Rhodopseudomonas sp. BAL398: one gene and its partner. The protein of the gene in region 1 interacts with the protein of each later gene in a pairwise test. Links are inferred from orthologs where the notes say so. Each region holds a gene or a part of one and is shown on either strand. Other genes may lie near its edges.

Evidence for each region.
Region 2: the proteins of RBJ75_RS14110 (region 1) and recJ interact in binary tests that used the Escherichia coli proteins (3 or more experiments, as listed by UniProt). The link is inferred for Rhodopseudomonas sp. BAL398 from one-to-one orthologs.

What each region holds. Positions count from the first base shown.
Region 1 is NZ_CP133111.1:2,982,862-2,989,509, forward strand. What follows is about bases 1,740-4,764. They hold RBJ75_RS14110 (type IA DNA topoisomerase), read left to right. Parts: upstream 1,740-2,049; coding sequence 2,050-4,479; downstream 4,480-4,764. Other genes in these bases: RBJ75_RS14105 (restriction endonuclease subunit S), read right to left, coding at 1,740-1,857. Outside these bases: RBJ75_RS14095 (type I restriction-modification system subunit M), read right to left, coding at 1-814; RBJ75_RS14100 (hypothetical protein), read right to left, coding at 887-1,183; more of RBJ75_RS14105, read right to left, coding at 1,273-1,739; RBJ75_RS14120 (phasin), read right to left, coding at 5,101-5,532; RBJ75_RS14125 (phasin), read right to left, coding at 5,818-6,195; RBJ75_RS14130 (PAS domain-containing protein), read left to right, coding at 6,564-6,648.
Region 2 is NZ_CP133111.1:865,451-871,945, forward strand. Bases 1,099-3,970 are described here. They hold recJ (single-stranded-DNA-specific exonuclease RecJ), read left to right. Parts: upstream 1,099-1,549; coding sequence 1,550-3,391; downstream 3,392-3,970. Other genes in these bases: RBJ75_RS04040 (haloacid dehalogenase type II), read left to right, coding at 1,099-1,452; RBJ75_RS04050 (hypothetical protein), read right to left, coding at 3,568-3,858. Outside these bases: glpX (class II fructose-bisphosphatase), read left to right, coding at 1-109; RBJ75_RS04035 (GNAT family N-acetyltransferase), read left to right, coding at 115-564; more of RBJ75_RS04040, read left to right, coding at 724-1,098; RBJ75_RS04055 (sce7726 family protein), read left to right, coding at 4,154-4,729; RBJ75_RS04060 (beta family protein), read right to left, coding at 4,652-5,746; RBJ75_RS04065 (lytic murein transglycosylase), read right to left, coding at 5,819-6,495. UniProt on the Escherichia coli protein: Single-stranded-DNA-specific exonuclease.

The DNA of each region.
Region 1 (6,648 bases):
CGCCCCACTCAATGCGGGCACCGTCGATGTCGTGCAGGAACATGTTGAGCTTGGCGAGCGCGTGGGTGCCGCCATTGACCTCTTGCCCGAACAGCGCGAAGTCCTTGCTGCCAACTGCGTACGCCGTCTCGATGAGAAGCGAACCAGAGCCGCAGGCCGGATCGCAAATGCGCTCTCCGGGCTGCGGCGCAACCAGCTTCGCGAGAACATGGCTCACCTGCAGGGGCGTATAGAATTCGCCCGCCTTCTTGCCGGCCTCGGAAGCAAAGCGCTCGATGAGATAGATATAAGCTTCACCTATGGCCTCATCCTCGACGACATGGCCCGGCCGAAGGTCGAGCTTGGCGAAATCTTCGAGCACGTTCTTGATGCGGCGATTGCGGTCCTTCGTCTCGCCGAGCTTGGTCGCGGAGTTGAAGCTTACATTGCGGAATACGCCGCCGAGCTTCGCCTTGTTGGTGTTCTCGATCGCTTCGAGCGCGATATCGACGCGCTCGCCGATGTTGTCGGAATCGCGCGCGGCATAGAGTTCATCGAAGGTCGACCCCTCGGGCATCACGAAGCGCTCACGCTGCATGCGCCGCATCACACGGACTTCGTCGCCCTTGAGGTCTCGGAGATTGTCTTCGAGTTGCTGCTTCCAGACGTCCGAGATGAACTTCAGGAACAGCATGATCAGGATGTAGTCTTTATACTCGGCTGGGTCGATCAACCCGCGGAAAGTGTTGCAGGCCGCCCAGGCGACACGCTTGATGTCATCCATGGAAGTCTTCTCGGCTTGAGTGATCTTGTTGGTCACGCGATTCTCTCTCATTTGATCCGACAACAGTCGGGCGGCAGGGGCGTATACCACACATCGCCCCTGCCCGTGCTTGTGGCAGTTGCCTCAGCGATCTCCGCAAGGCGGATTAAATCGGGCCCGCAACTCGCGTTCGATCCGCATCCGGGAGGTTTCGTCGCAATAGAGCGCGGCGTAAGAGAGCGGCAGGCCCTGCCGCGCCCACGCCGGAGCCCGGTCGTGTGCCTGAATGCGGGTCCGGATCCAGCCCGATTCGCCGATGTCGACGACCTTCTGGCCGGTCATCGTGGCGCCGAGCACGGCGTAAACGCCGGAGCGGTCGGCCAGATGGGCAGGCGACGAATAGATGCCGTCAAACGTGTAGTTGCCGATATTGATTCCCATTGTTAGATGTCTTTCGTTCTAGCAGTCCTAGGACATGGCCTGGGGGCGCGCTAACGCCTGACCAGACCGGTTAAGGAACCGGGGGCGCGCTAACGTCCTCGGTTCCTCTCCGCCCGCTCTTCCAAGAGCGCGCGAAGCTGAGTGCGGCGAAGTTCGCCAAGGCGAGCTTCGATCCGCGATTGCTGGCGCAAGGTCTCCCCTAGCGCGACGATTCTCTGCTGATCCTCCCGTGACGGGACGAGCACAGCCAGTTGCTCGACAGCGCTCCTCTTCAGGTTGGCGATGGTGGCGCCGGTCGCGAGTGTGCGCAGTTCGACTTGCGTCATCGGGTCGTTGAGGAAGTGAACCAGATAAGATGGATGGATGGCAGTGCCCGGGGTGATGACGAGGACGCTCGCCGTGGCGACCATCGGCCCGACGTGGCACGGCACGAGGGCAGCCCGATAGGTTTGGCCGCGCGACTGAAGCAGGACTTCATCGGGCGCCAGAACAGGAAGCTCGCCTTGCATCGGCACCGCCGTAACCCTCAACAAACCGGCGGGATCGATCAGACCGTCCGCGCCAATATCACCTGCCTGGACGATCGAGATTGGCGCGCCCTCAACATGGCGAATGGCCTCCCGAAAGGCGATCCCGGAGCGGACCTTGCAGATGTTGGCGAGCGGCATTTTCAACGCAGTAGAGCCTTTCGGTCAGATAATATTCAATCCCTACCGTGAGTCGCACGGTGAGTCAAATACTACGCAGTAGGCTCTTTCCGACAAATAAAACGAAACTCGGGCGGCAATATTGAAGGGCCTGCTTGAATCGCCCCGCATGTTCCCTGTACGTTCCGTTGGAAGTTAGGGAAGCCGCCGTTCAGCATCATGCCCGATCAGATCGTCATCACCGAGAAGACCAGCCAGGCGAAAGACGTCCGGGGAGCCGTCGGTGGTCGCTACGGCGAGATCCTGCCGGCCGAGGGTCATCTGTTCGACCTGCTGGAGCCTGAGGATGTGGTGCCGGCTTGGAAGCGGTGGTCGCCGATCCTGTTGCGGCCCGAAGGCCTCTACGACACCCGTCCGGCCTCGGGCGGCAACAAGGCCGCCAAGCTCAAAGCGATCCGAGACGCGCTTCGCACCGCCAAGCGCGTCTGGCTTGCGACCGATTGCGACCGCGAAGGCCAGTTGATCGGCCAGGAGATTCTCGAGCACTACAAATATCGTGGCGAAGTCATGCGCGTGCTGTTCACCGCGCAGGATTCGCAGACCATCCGCGCGGCGTTCGAAACCGCAAAGCCCAACGCCGACTACGCGCGGCTCTACGCCGCCGCGGTGGCGCGCCGGCAGGCCGACCAGATCTACAATCTGTCGCTGACCCGCACCGCAACCGTCACCCTGGCGCAGGGTGCGCGGCGGGTGATTGGCGTCGGACGGGTGAAGACACCGACCTTGGCAATCGTGTGCCGGCGCGAGTTGGAAATTCGCAGTTTTGTCCCCCTCGCCTATTTCGAAATCGTCGCCACCGCACAAGTTGCCGGCGGGCAATTCCAGATCCGGCACGCGCCTCGGGAACGGATGACGCGGCGCGAGGTTGCCGAGGCCGTCGTCGAGGCCGCGCGTGATTTCGCCGGTCCGCTCGCGGTGCGCGTCGAGGACAAGCGGCAAGGACCGCCGAGACTGCACGATCTGCCGTCGCTGCAAAAACTCTGCGGCTCGCGCTTCGGCTGGCCGGCCAGCAAGACGCTCGAAGTGGCGCAGTCGCTTTATGACGGCCAGGGCAAGAAGATCATCACTTACCCGCGCGCCGAGGTGCGCTACCTGCCGCAGAGCCTGATCTCGGACGTGCCGCGGATCGTCGCCGGACTGCAGGCGGGGCAAGCATTCGGCGCGATCCCGGTGCCCGACCAGCCGGTGATCCGCAGGGGAGCGAGTGGCAGCTTTTACGACAAGGGACTGCAGGGCGCGAGCCATCACGCCGTCATTCCCAACGTCAACACCATCGACAAGCTGAAGGAGATCTGGCCGCGGCTGTCGCCCGACGAGAAGAAATTGTTCGACGTGATCGCGCGGGCCTATCTGGCCGCGCTGATGCCCGACTTTCGCTACCGGCAGACCACCGCAACGCTCGATGTGGCCGGCTTCGAATTTCGGGCCGCCGGCCGCCAGCCGATCGAGCTCGGCTGGCGGGCCGCCTTTCCGGAGTGGCAACCCGCGGAGGAAAAGGGCGACGAGGCGCAATTGCTGCCGCCGCTGCGCGATGGCGAGACGGCGCGGCTGCAGGATCCCAGAATCGAGGACAAGGAAACCCGGCCGCCGCCGCGCTACAATGAAGGTACGCTGATCGAAGCCATGCAAAATGCCTGGCGCTTCGTCGACGACGAGACGCTGCGCGAGCGCCTGAAGGAAGCCAAGGGCATCGGCACGCCGGCGACCCGCGCCGAGATCATCGGCGGGCTGAAGAAGCAGGCGTTCCTGGTGATCCAGGGCAAACACATCGTGCCCACCGAAGCCGGCCTATCGCTGTTCGGCATTCTGCAACAGGCCGATCCGGCGCTGGTCGATCCCGGCGTGACCGCGCAACTCGAATGCCTGCTCGACGACGTCGTGATCGGCAAGCAGGAGATGCTCGGCGCGATCGACGCGGTCTGCAATGTCGCGCAACGCATCATCGGCAAGCTGACCGAGAGCTCCGCCGCTGGAGGCCCGGCTTTGCTCGGTGATGCGGCAGCCGGTTCCGCCCGATCTTTTCCGCCGACGGCAGCGATGAAGCGCTATGCCGACAGCCTCGCCCGGCAACTCGGCATCAAACCGCCTTCCGGCTACAAGACGTCGATATCGATCTGCGGTGCCTTTCTGAAGCAACACGCACCCAAGAAGGCCGATGGCAATTTGAACGCGACGGCCGAACCCAAACCGGTGAGTTCGGCGCAATTGTCCTACGCCAGGAAAATCGCGATCGCGAAGGGCATCGTCGTGCCTGATCCGGCCAAGACCGACGCCGTCGCGATGGCCGCATGGATCGATCTGAACAGGGGCACGAAGCGACGAAACGGTCATCGCAAGGCTGCTGTTAGGACCGCCGGGAAGAGCGCCTCCCGCTCAATGACGTCGCCGAAGAGAGTTCGAAAATCGAAGGTTGAGGCGCCTGCCGACGCGGCGCCACCGACACCGAATTCTGCAACCGCCACGGCGCTGCGAATTCCCTATGGCAACAAGGAAGTCGCGCTCAAGCTCGGCGCGCGTTATCGCAATGGGGGCTGGTTCGCTCCGCCGGGAGTCGATCTTGCCGCATTCAGCGAGCGGGGATGGCTATAGCGGCTTGCCCCCATAGCCAGCCGGGTATTGACCGAGCTTCATCCGCGGCGTTCTGACGATGCTTCGACTGCAGTGAATTCCAGCCGATGTGCCCAGCGCCGGTATTCAAAGCGGCAAGATGGCGCCATGGAGATTTGCGGGGAGAATTGCTTTGAGACGCGGGGTGGTCATTCGCCAGTGTCTGGATCAATTGCCTCAGCGCTGCCTCGGCGTCGATATTCACGACAGCGGTCACCCAATATTATGTCCGAAGCGCTCGGACATGCATAACCACTTTGCGGTCGAAGTGGTTGCTAGATGGTAGCTAGTCAAAATGTCAGCTATAGCAGATTTGCAGTAAGTGCTTGATTTTGCTGGTACAGTTGGGTGGGCTCGAACCACCGACCTCCTGTTCCACAGACAGGCGCTCTAACCAACTGAGCTACAACTGCATCCTTCAGCGCCCGTTGCCGGGTCGCGAACGGCGGGAAACTAGGTGCAACGCCCGGCTTTGGCAAGGCCGCGTGTGGCCGGATAACGAATGTCGCAGCATCATTGTGGCAAAATCGGCTTTGAACCGAAAGCCGCAGCAAAAAGCCCGGGCCGGGCCCGGGCTTTGCAGCCATTGTCAGAGCGGCCGGATCAGGCGGCGGGCTTGAACATTTTCGAGGCGTTGGCCTTGATCGGCTCGACGGTCTCGGCCGCCACCTTCTGGGTCAATTCGGCAAGATCCTTGGTCTGGGCGGTCAGCAGCTCGAGCTGCTTCTTGGCGTGCGAGGTCCACATTTCGAACGCCTCGGGCATCGTCTTGGCGCCGAACAGGCCCTGGGCGAAATCGAAATTGGCGCTGGTATTGGTCTTGGCGATGTCGAGCAGCTTGGCGGAATACTCACTCGCGCCCTTGCTGACGGAGGAGAACATCGCCTCGATCGCGCCGTTCTGACTCTCGGCTGCGTCTTTCAGCTTGCTGTAGCTCTCGCGGGCCTGCGACACGCCCTTTTCGGCGAATGCGCGGACCTGCTCGGGAAGCTGAAACGGCGTGACGTTCGTGAACGGATCGGATTGGTCGACCATGGTGTGCATCCTTCGTTGGAGAAACCGGGGTAACCCATGCAAACGACTGGCGGAAATCAATACTTTCGGCGGCGCCATCGAGCCGGATCACGGAGCGACCCTCGCGGGCCGTTGTTAACCATACGAAACCTACAGCGGAAATTTGTGCATTGCAACATAAATCTGGTTGCAACGCTGCATCGCGGCTACCGCAGCCATGCATCCGGGCCAAACCACCCTGATCGCGGCCGCGCCACAGAGTTGTGGCGAGGCCTGCGCAGCGGTCCGACGCGGAGATTCCGACGGTCAGCCTTTCGGCTTGGCCACATCCGTGGCGGCCTTGCTGACGATTTGACCGAACTCGCTGGCCTGTTCGGCCAAGGCCTTCATTTGCGCCTGAACATATTCGGCGTGCAGTCGCAGCACTTCGGGCAGATCCTTGGCGTGCAGCAATTTCTGCGCATAATCCAGCGAGGCGGCGACGTTCTTTTCGGCATAGCCCACCGCCCTGGTGGTGATGTCCTTGGCATTGGAGCGGACCTCCGCGCCCTTATCCTCGATCGTGCTGGCGGTCTGCTGTGCGTTGGCCAGCAGATGTTCGAAGGCTTTGCGGGCCTGGTCAAAACCAGCCTCGGCCATCGACTTCATTTCCTTCGGAATTTCGAAACGCCCATCCTGGTTCATGGTCAACACTCCGGTTGTGTCGGGCACGGACTGGTTTCAGCTCCGTTCCCCTTCGCCCCTATCATGCCACTTGAAACTGATAGCCTGCGTCGAAAGCAACATAATTTCGTCCGACGAAGCTATCGTGACCGATTAATTGCATTTTGCAACATCTCAACACGCACGCGATGTCGAGGTTCTGCCGCCCACGCCAAAATTAAGGTTATCGCGGCTTTAGTGTGCATCGATTTGTCGGGGGCGTGGACCTGACAGCGGCCGAAGGCGATACTAACCAATTGTTAAGGCTCTTCGCCGTGACCGCCTCGACCGGCATCACGACCGACTCCGCCACCCAGATCCGACGCCCGGTCCGGCGTCCGCGAGCACCGATGACGAAGCTGACGTTTCAATTGCCTGGGATGGACGATCCGCGGCTGGCGATTCATGCCACCAGCGCGCTGCCGGTTTGGCTGT
Region 2 (6,495 bases), 2.1 Mb from region 1 along the record:
CCGCCATGGCGTGATCCAGACCGATACCGTGGTGATGCGCTCGGTCACCGGCACGGTGCGCTACATCAAGGCCGATCACCGCCAGCTCGAAAAATTCCACCTCGGTTGAGCGCGATGTCGCCCGCCATCCTGATCCGACCGCTGCGCGCCGACGAGCGCGCCGCGTGGGAGCCGTTATGGGCGGGCTATCTGGCGTTCTACAAGGCGACCATCGCGCCCGAGGTGAGTGACGTCACCTGGGCGCGATTTCACGATCCCGCCGAGCCGATGTTCGTGCTCGGCGCCTATGTGGACGGTAAGCTGACCGCCATCGTGCATTACATCATCCATCGCTCGTGCTGGACTATCTCCGACTATTGCTATCTGCAGGATCTGTTTGTCGCCGACAGCGCGCGCGGGCTCGGCCTCGGCCGCGCGCTGATCGAGGCGGTCTATGACAGCGCCAAGGCGGCCGGTTGCGGCCGGGTGCATTGGCTGACCCAGCCGGGCAACACCACGGCGCGACAACTGTACGACCGCATTGCCGACGATTCCGGCTTCATGCAGTATCGGAAGATCTTTTGAGCGGCCGCGACGTCATTCCGGGGTGCGAGAGCGACGCTCGAGCGAACCCGGAATCTTGCACCCGCCGCGAGATTCCGGGTCCACACGCGGCTTGCGCCGCGCGCGCCCCGGAATGACGAATTGGGTTCAACCACAAATAATAACAACAGGAGCGTCTCGATGACCGCGAAGCCCGAAGCCCCGACCGTCAAGGCGCTGCTGTTCGACATTTTCGGCACCGTGGTGGATTGGCGCTCGAGCCTGATCGCGGATTTCACCCAATGGGGCCCGACGCGCGGCATCAGCGCCGACTGGGCCGGTTTGGTCGATGCCTGGCGGCAGGCCTATGTGCCGTCGATGGACGAGGTTCGCAAACATCCCGAGCGCGGCTTCGCCATCCTCGACACGCTGCACCGGCAATCGCTGGAACGGCTGGTGGCGCAGTTCGAGATCAAGGGGCTGAACGACGACGATTTGCACTACATGACGATGGGCTGGCGCCGGCTGAAGCCGTGGCCCGACGCCGTCGCCGGGCTGACCCGGCTGAAGACCAAATACATCATCTCGCCGCTGTCGAACGGCAATGTGGCGCTGCTCACCAACATGGCCAAAAATGTCGGCCTGCCATGGGACCTGGTGCTCGGCGGCGACATTTCCGGCCACTACAAGCCGGACCCGGAAACCTATCTCGGCGCCGCCCGGCTGCTCGGCCTGGCGCCCGGCGAGGTGATGATGGTGGCCGCGCATAACAACGATCTCGCCGCCGCGCAGGCGCTCGGGCTGAAAACCGCCTTCGTGCCGCGCGTCACCGAATACGGCCCGCTGCAGAGCAAGGATTTCAAACCCGAAGGCGACTGGGATATCGTCGCGGATGGTTTTGGCGACCTGGCCCAGCAGATGAAGTGCTAGGGTTGGTGTCCCGGACGCGATGCGGCACGCCGCAACAGCGGCGCGTTCCGCAGCATCCGGGGCACGCGACGATCCGGGGATGTGCTAGAAGGCCAGCATGACGCCTCCCGCAACCGCGATCCCGACCGAGCTGCCGACCGCGTTTCTCGGGGTGGCGCGCTCCGCCACCGGCAAGCTATGGCGCGACCGGCTCGATCCGCGCGGCGCAGCAAGGGCGCTGGCGATCGCGCAGCGCTATCAATTGCCCGAAATGCTGGCGCGGGTGATCGCCGGGCGCGGCATCGAGCTCGACGCGGTGGCGGATTTTCTCGATCCGACGATCCGCAAGCTGATGCCCGATCCCTCCACCGTGACCCAGATGGAGGCCGCCGCCAAGCGCATCGCCGACGCCGTGCAGCGCGGCGAGAGCATCGCGATCTTCGGCGATTATGACGTCGACGGCGCCACCTCGGCCGCACTGCTGGCCTGGCATCTGCGGCATTGCGGGCTCGATCCTTTGATCCACATCCCCGATCGCATCTTCGAGGGCTACGGCCCCAATGTCGATGCCATCCGGATGCTGGCCGGCAAGGGCGCCACGCTGCTGGTAACGGTAGATTGCGGCACCACCAGCCTGGAGCCGCTGGCCGAAGCCCGCAAGCTCGGCATGGGCGTGGTGGTGATCGATCATCATCAATGCGGTGACGCATTGCCGCAGGTCGAGGCGCTGGTCAATCCGAACCGGGCGGACGACCTGTCCGGCCTCGGCCATCTGGCCGCGGTCGGCCTGGTATTCATCACTCTGGTCGCGGTCAATCGCGAGCTGCGCCAGCGCGGGTTCTGGAGCGCCGAAATGCCGGAGCCCGACCTGCTCAACATGCTGCATCACGTGGCGCTCGGCACCGTCGCCGACGTCGCATCGCTGACCGGGCTCAACCGCGCCTTCGTCGCCAAGGGATTGATCGCGCTGCGGCGGCGCGATCATGTCGGCCATACCGCGCTGATGGACGTGGCGCGCCTCAACGGCCCGCCGGAAGCCTGGCATCTCGGCTTCATGATGGGGCCGCGGATCAATGCCGGCGGCCGCATCGGCCAGGCCGATCTCGGCGTGCGGCTGCTGCTCGAGGGCGATATCTCCGAAGCCGCGCGGATCGCCGCCGAGCTCGATCGGCTCAACACCGAACGCCGGGTGATCGAACAGATGGCCGAGGCCCAGGCCGAGGCCGAGGCGCTGGCGGCGCTCGGGCTCGAGGACAAGGGCTCGGTGATCGTCACCGCGTCGGAGGGCTGGCATCCCGGCGTGGTCGGCCTGGTAGCGTCGCGGCTGAAGGAAAAATTCGGCCGCCCGGCCTTTGCCATCGCGCTGGAGCCGGGCGGCATCGGCACCGGCTCGGGCCGCTCGATTTCCGGCGTCGATATCGGCAAGGCGGTGCGCCAGGCGGTCGATGACGGGCTGCTGATCAAGGGCGGCGGCCATGCGATGGCGGCCGGCGTGACGCTGCGCAAGGAACGGCTCGGCGAATTCCGCGCCTATCTGGAAACCGCGCTGGCCGCCGATGTCGGCCGCTCGCGCCATGTCAACGAATTGCTGATCGACGGCGCGGTGTCGGCCCGCGGCGTCACCACCGATCTGGTGGCGACGCTCAACCGCGCGGGCCCGTTCGGCGCCGGCAATCCGGAGCCCGTCGTGGCGCTGCCGTCGCATCAGCTGATCTATGCCGACGAGGTCGGCCAGGCCCATCTGCGGCTGCGCTTCAAGTCGGGCGACGGCTCGATCGTCAACGGCATCGCGTTTCGCAGCGTCGGCCAGAAGCTCGGCGACGCGCTGACGCAGAACCGCGGCCAGCCCTTGCATGTCGCCGGCTCCTTGGCGGTGGATCGCTGGCAGGGCGCCGAGCGCGTGCAACTGCGCGTGATCGACGTCGCGGTGCCGGACCCGGGGCCGGCGGTGATCCGCTGACGGGCGTCGACATCAATCGATGCGCGCAAACCAATTCGCTGACGTCATTCCGGGGCGCGAGGCCCAGGCCGAGCGAATCCGGAATCTTGCCGCGGGCAGGGCCTCGGACCGGCGCGAGATTCCGCGTTCACGCGCAGCTATCGCAGCTCGTGCCCCGGAATGACCAGTTCTGGCAACTACCGGCAGATCTCGCCCTGGCTGACAAACGCCCTGAACAGCGCGACGGCTTGCGGGTTGAGCGCGCCTTCGTCGGGCAGCACCAGCGGCAGATCCGGCGGCGCCAGGATGGCGAATTGCCGGCCCCATTCATAGACAAAGGCGAGGCCATCCTGGAACGCGATCTCGTCGTCGAAGCGCGGAAAGCGGCCGGCGCGGACCTCGGCGAAGCCGCGGCGAAAGGCTGCGTTCCAGACGATCTCCTCCAGCGGAGCCTCGAAGGTGTCGGCCTGGGGCGGAATCTGGGTCACGATGGATGATATCCGGCGATGCTGGTCTTGTGAGGCGGCATTATTGCATTTTGCCGGGGCGGCGCATTTGGACATTTGTCGGCTTGCAACTTGCCGAGGATTGCAATCTCATTTACATAAAAAATACATAAGATTGTCATCATAAAATATTGAATACATAGAAGAATATGCAAGGAAAGCGTGCGTGCCGCATTAGAAAGTGTTCGTCTCGCGAACACTGACGATTAATCGAATGGTTGTAGACTCCAACTCGCTGCGATATCGAAGGAAGAATACACAATCCCGAAAGTGATCAATGAGAGACCTCGACGTGCGAACGGCCCTTCGCCGCGAACTCGCTCAACAACACGTTAGCGATGGTCGTACGCTGATCGTCGAAGAGATGGGCATTTGGTCCGGCTCAGTCCGCGTAGATATTGCAGTTGTGAATGGTGAATTGCATGGGTTCGAAATCAAAAGCGCTCGCGACACACTAGCGCGTCTTCCAGCCCAGCAGGCCTTGTACAGTCAGGTATTCGACCGCGTGACACTCGTGGTGGCTGACAAGCACTTGGAGAAGGCCGAGAGGCTTATCCCTGACTGGTGGGGTACGCTTCTAGCTTCGATAGATGCTGAATCTATCGTTAGTCTGCGTATAGGTCGCCCGGGCAGCAAAAATCCTGCTCCCGACCCTTTGCAGACGGCGCGACTCCTCTGGCGAGCGGAACTCGTCAGCATTCTCGAACGTTATGACCTAATCAAAGGGATACGCAGCGCGACCTCCGACAAGCTTGTGCAAAAACTGGCAGCTGAACTATCGGAAGAATTGTTGCGATTCGAAGTAAGAGAGGCGCTCAAGAAGCGTGATAACTGGCCACGAAAGGCTGCTTAGGATAAAATTGAAGTGGCGGTTGGCGTTGATCTCAACCCATTGAGCGCGTCCGCCCGCGCTAACGGCTGGATTTGTCGCGATTGCGCTAATTCGTTCATCTGCCCAGCAACTCGATAATCCACCGAAATCAAATCGTGCAACTAACGTTCGCGAGTGTGACCGAAACTGATCGCCCATCGGGATACCGGCGACTCCAGTGGTTCGCCGGCCTTTTAGCATTACCCAATTATCCGATATTGTATATCTAACGCTTACTGTTGCCCCTGCCATGGCCACACCGGGTGGCTCGGTCAAATCTCGGTGCGAAATTCCAAAATCCGCGTAGTCGATCGGAGTTCTTGCGTTTTGGGGCAAATTTCTCCAAGTAAGCCAGTCGACCCTGCTGACGATTGTGGTTCCAAGACTTAGTTGGCCAAAGTCTTTCGGTGCCGCCGAGCTTGCAAGTGTAACGGATCGCCACTGACTTCCCGGTAGTCCGCTCTGCAAAATATGTCCAACATATCCAGCAAATGATATTGGATCGAACTCTGCAATGTGCCCTGCATCAATGACGAGGTCGATCTGGTCTTGCGGGATCTGCATTTGCTGCGCATAATTCGTTGCGGTTGCGAAATTTGCCGGAATGCATTTAAGCATTAAGCCAGCACCAAATTGATTCAAGTGACTAAACGCTGCTTGATTGTATCCGTTAGCAGCGATGATCTCGATCACAGGAATCACGGGAATGCCCGCGGCGCCAAGTGCGTTAAAGGTGTTGTCAAAATCAGCAGACGTTCCCGATAGATTAAAATTGAAGGCGCCATCCAAGAAGCACGTTCGGCCTGCCCACGCTTCGGCTAGTCTTTTTACGAAAGTAGCCGGTGGAGTTTCCGAAACTTGAAATATCGGGGCTATACGGTTTTTGTCCGGGGATGCAAGTTGGAGGAGTGCAATCGCTTCGCCAGCCTTGGTCTTCAACACAGGGCGATACATATAGGGCATTGGTAAATCCGAATCGTTGGAAAAATCGAAAACCAATCATCACGCAGCCTATCGAAATTTCAACCTGCCGTTGTTGATATCCCCTTTTTCAGCGATTTTTGCCCGGGCTCAGCGTCCCTGCCGCAGCCGTGCCAACACCTCCAGCCCGCCATAGCCGTCCGCGGGGGAGATCCCCATTCGGCTTTGGTAGTCCTTCACCGCCTGCATGGTGGCATTGCCGACGCGGCCGTCGGTGCCCTTGGTGTTGAAGCCGGCGCGGGTCAGCCGCGTCTGCATCTCCTGCACCTCGGCCAAGGTCAGCGCGCGCTCCGAGCCAGGGAAGGGATGGATGAAGGGCGGGCCGCCGAGAATGCGGTCGCCGAGATGGCAGATCGCCAGCGCGTAGTTCATCGACGGATTGTAGCTCTTCACCGCGTAGAAATTCGGCCCCAGCAGGAAGGCCGGACCGCCGCGCACCGGCACCCATAATTTCGCCGAGGCGTTGGGCTGCGGGAACGGCCGGCCATCGGCGCGGGTGATTCCGGCGCTGGCCCAGGCCGCATAGCTGCGGCTGCCGCCGGCGTCGCCCTGCGCGGTGACCTCATAGCCCCAATGCTCGCCGCGGTGATATTTGCCGCGCCTGACCAGGAATTTCGCGCTGGAGCCGAGCGCATCGTCGGGGCGGCCGAATGGCGACACCTTGCCGTCGCCGTCGTAATCGATCCCGACATTGAGCCAGACTTCCGGCATCCATTGGGTGTGGCCCATCGCGCCGGCCCAGGAGCCGCGCATTTCGCTGGGCGTCG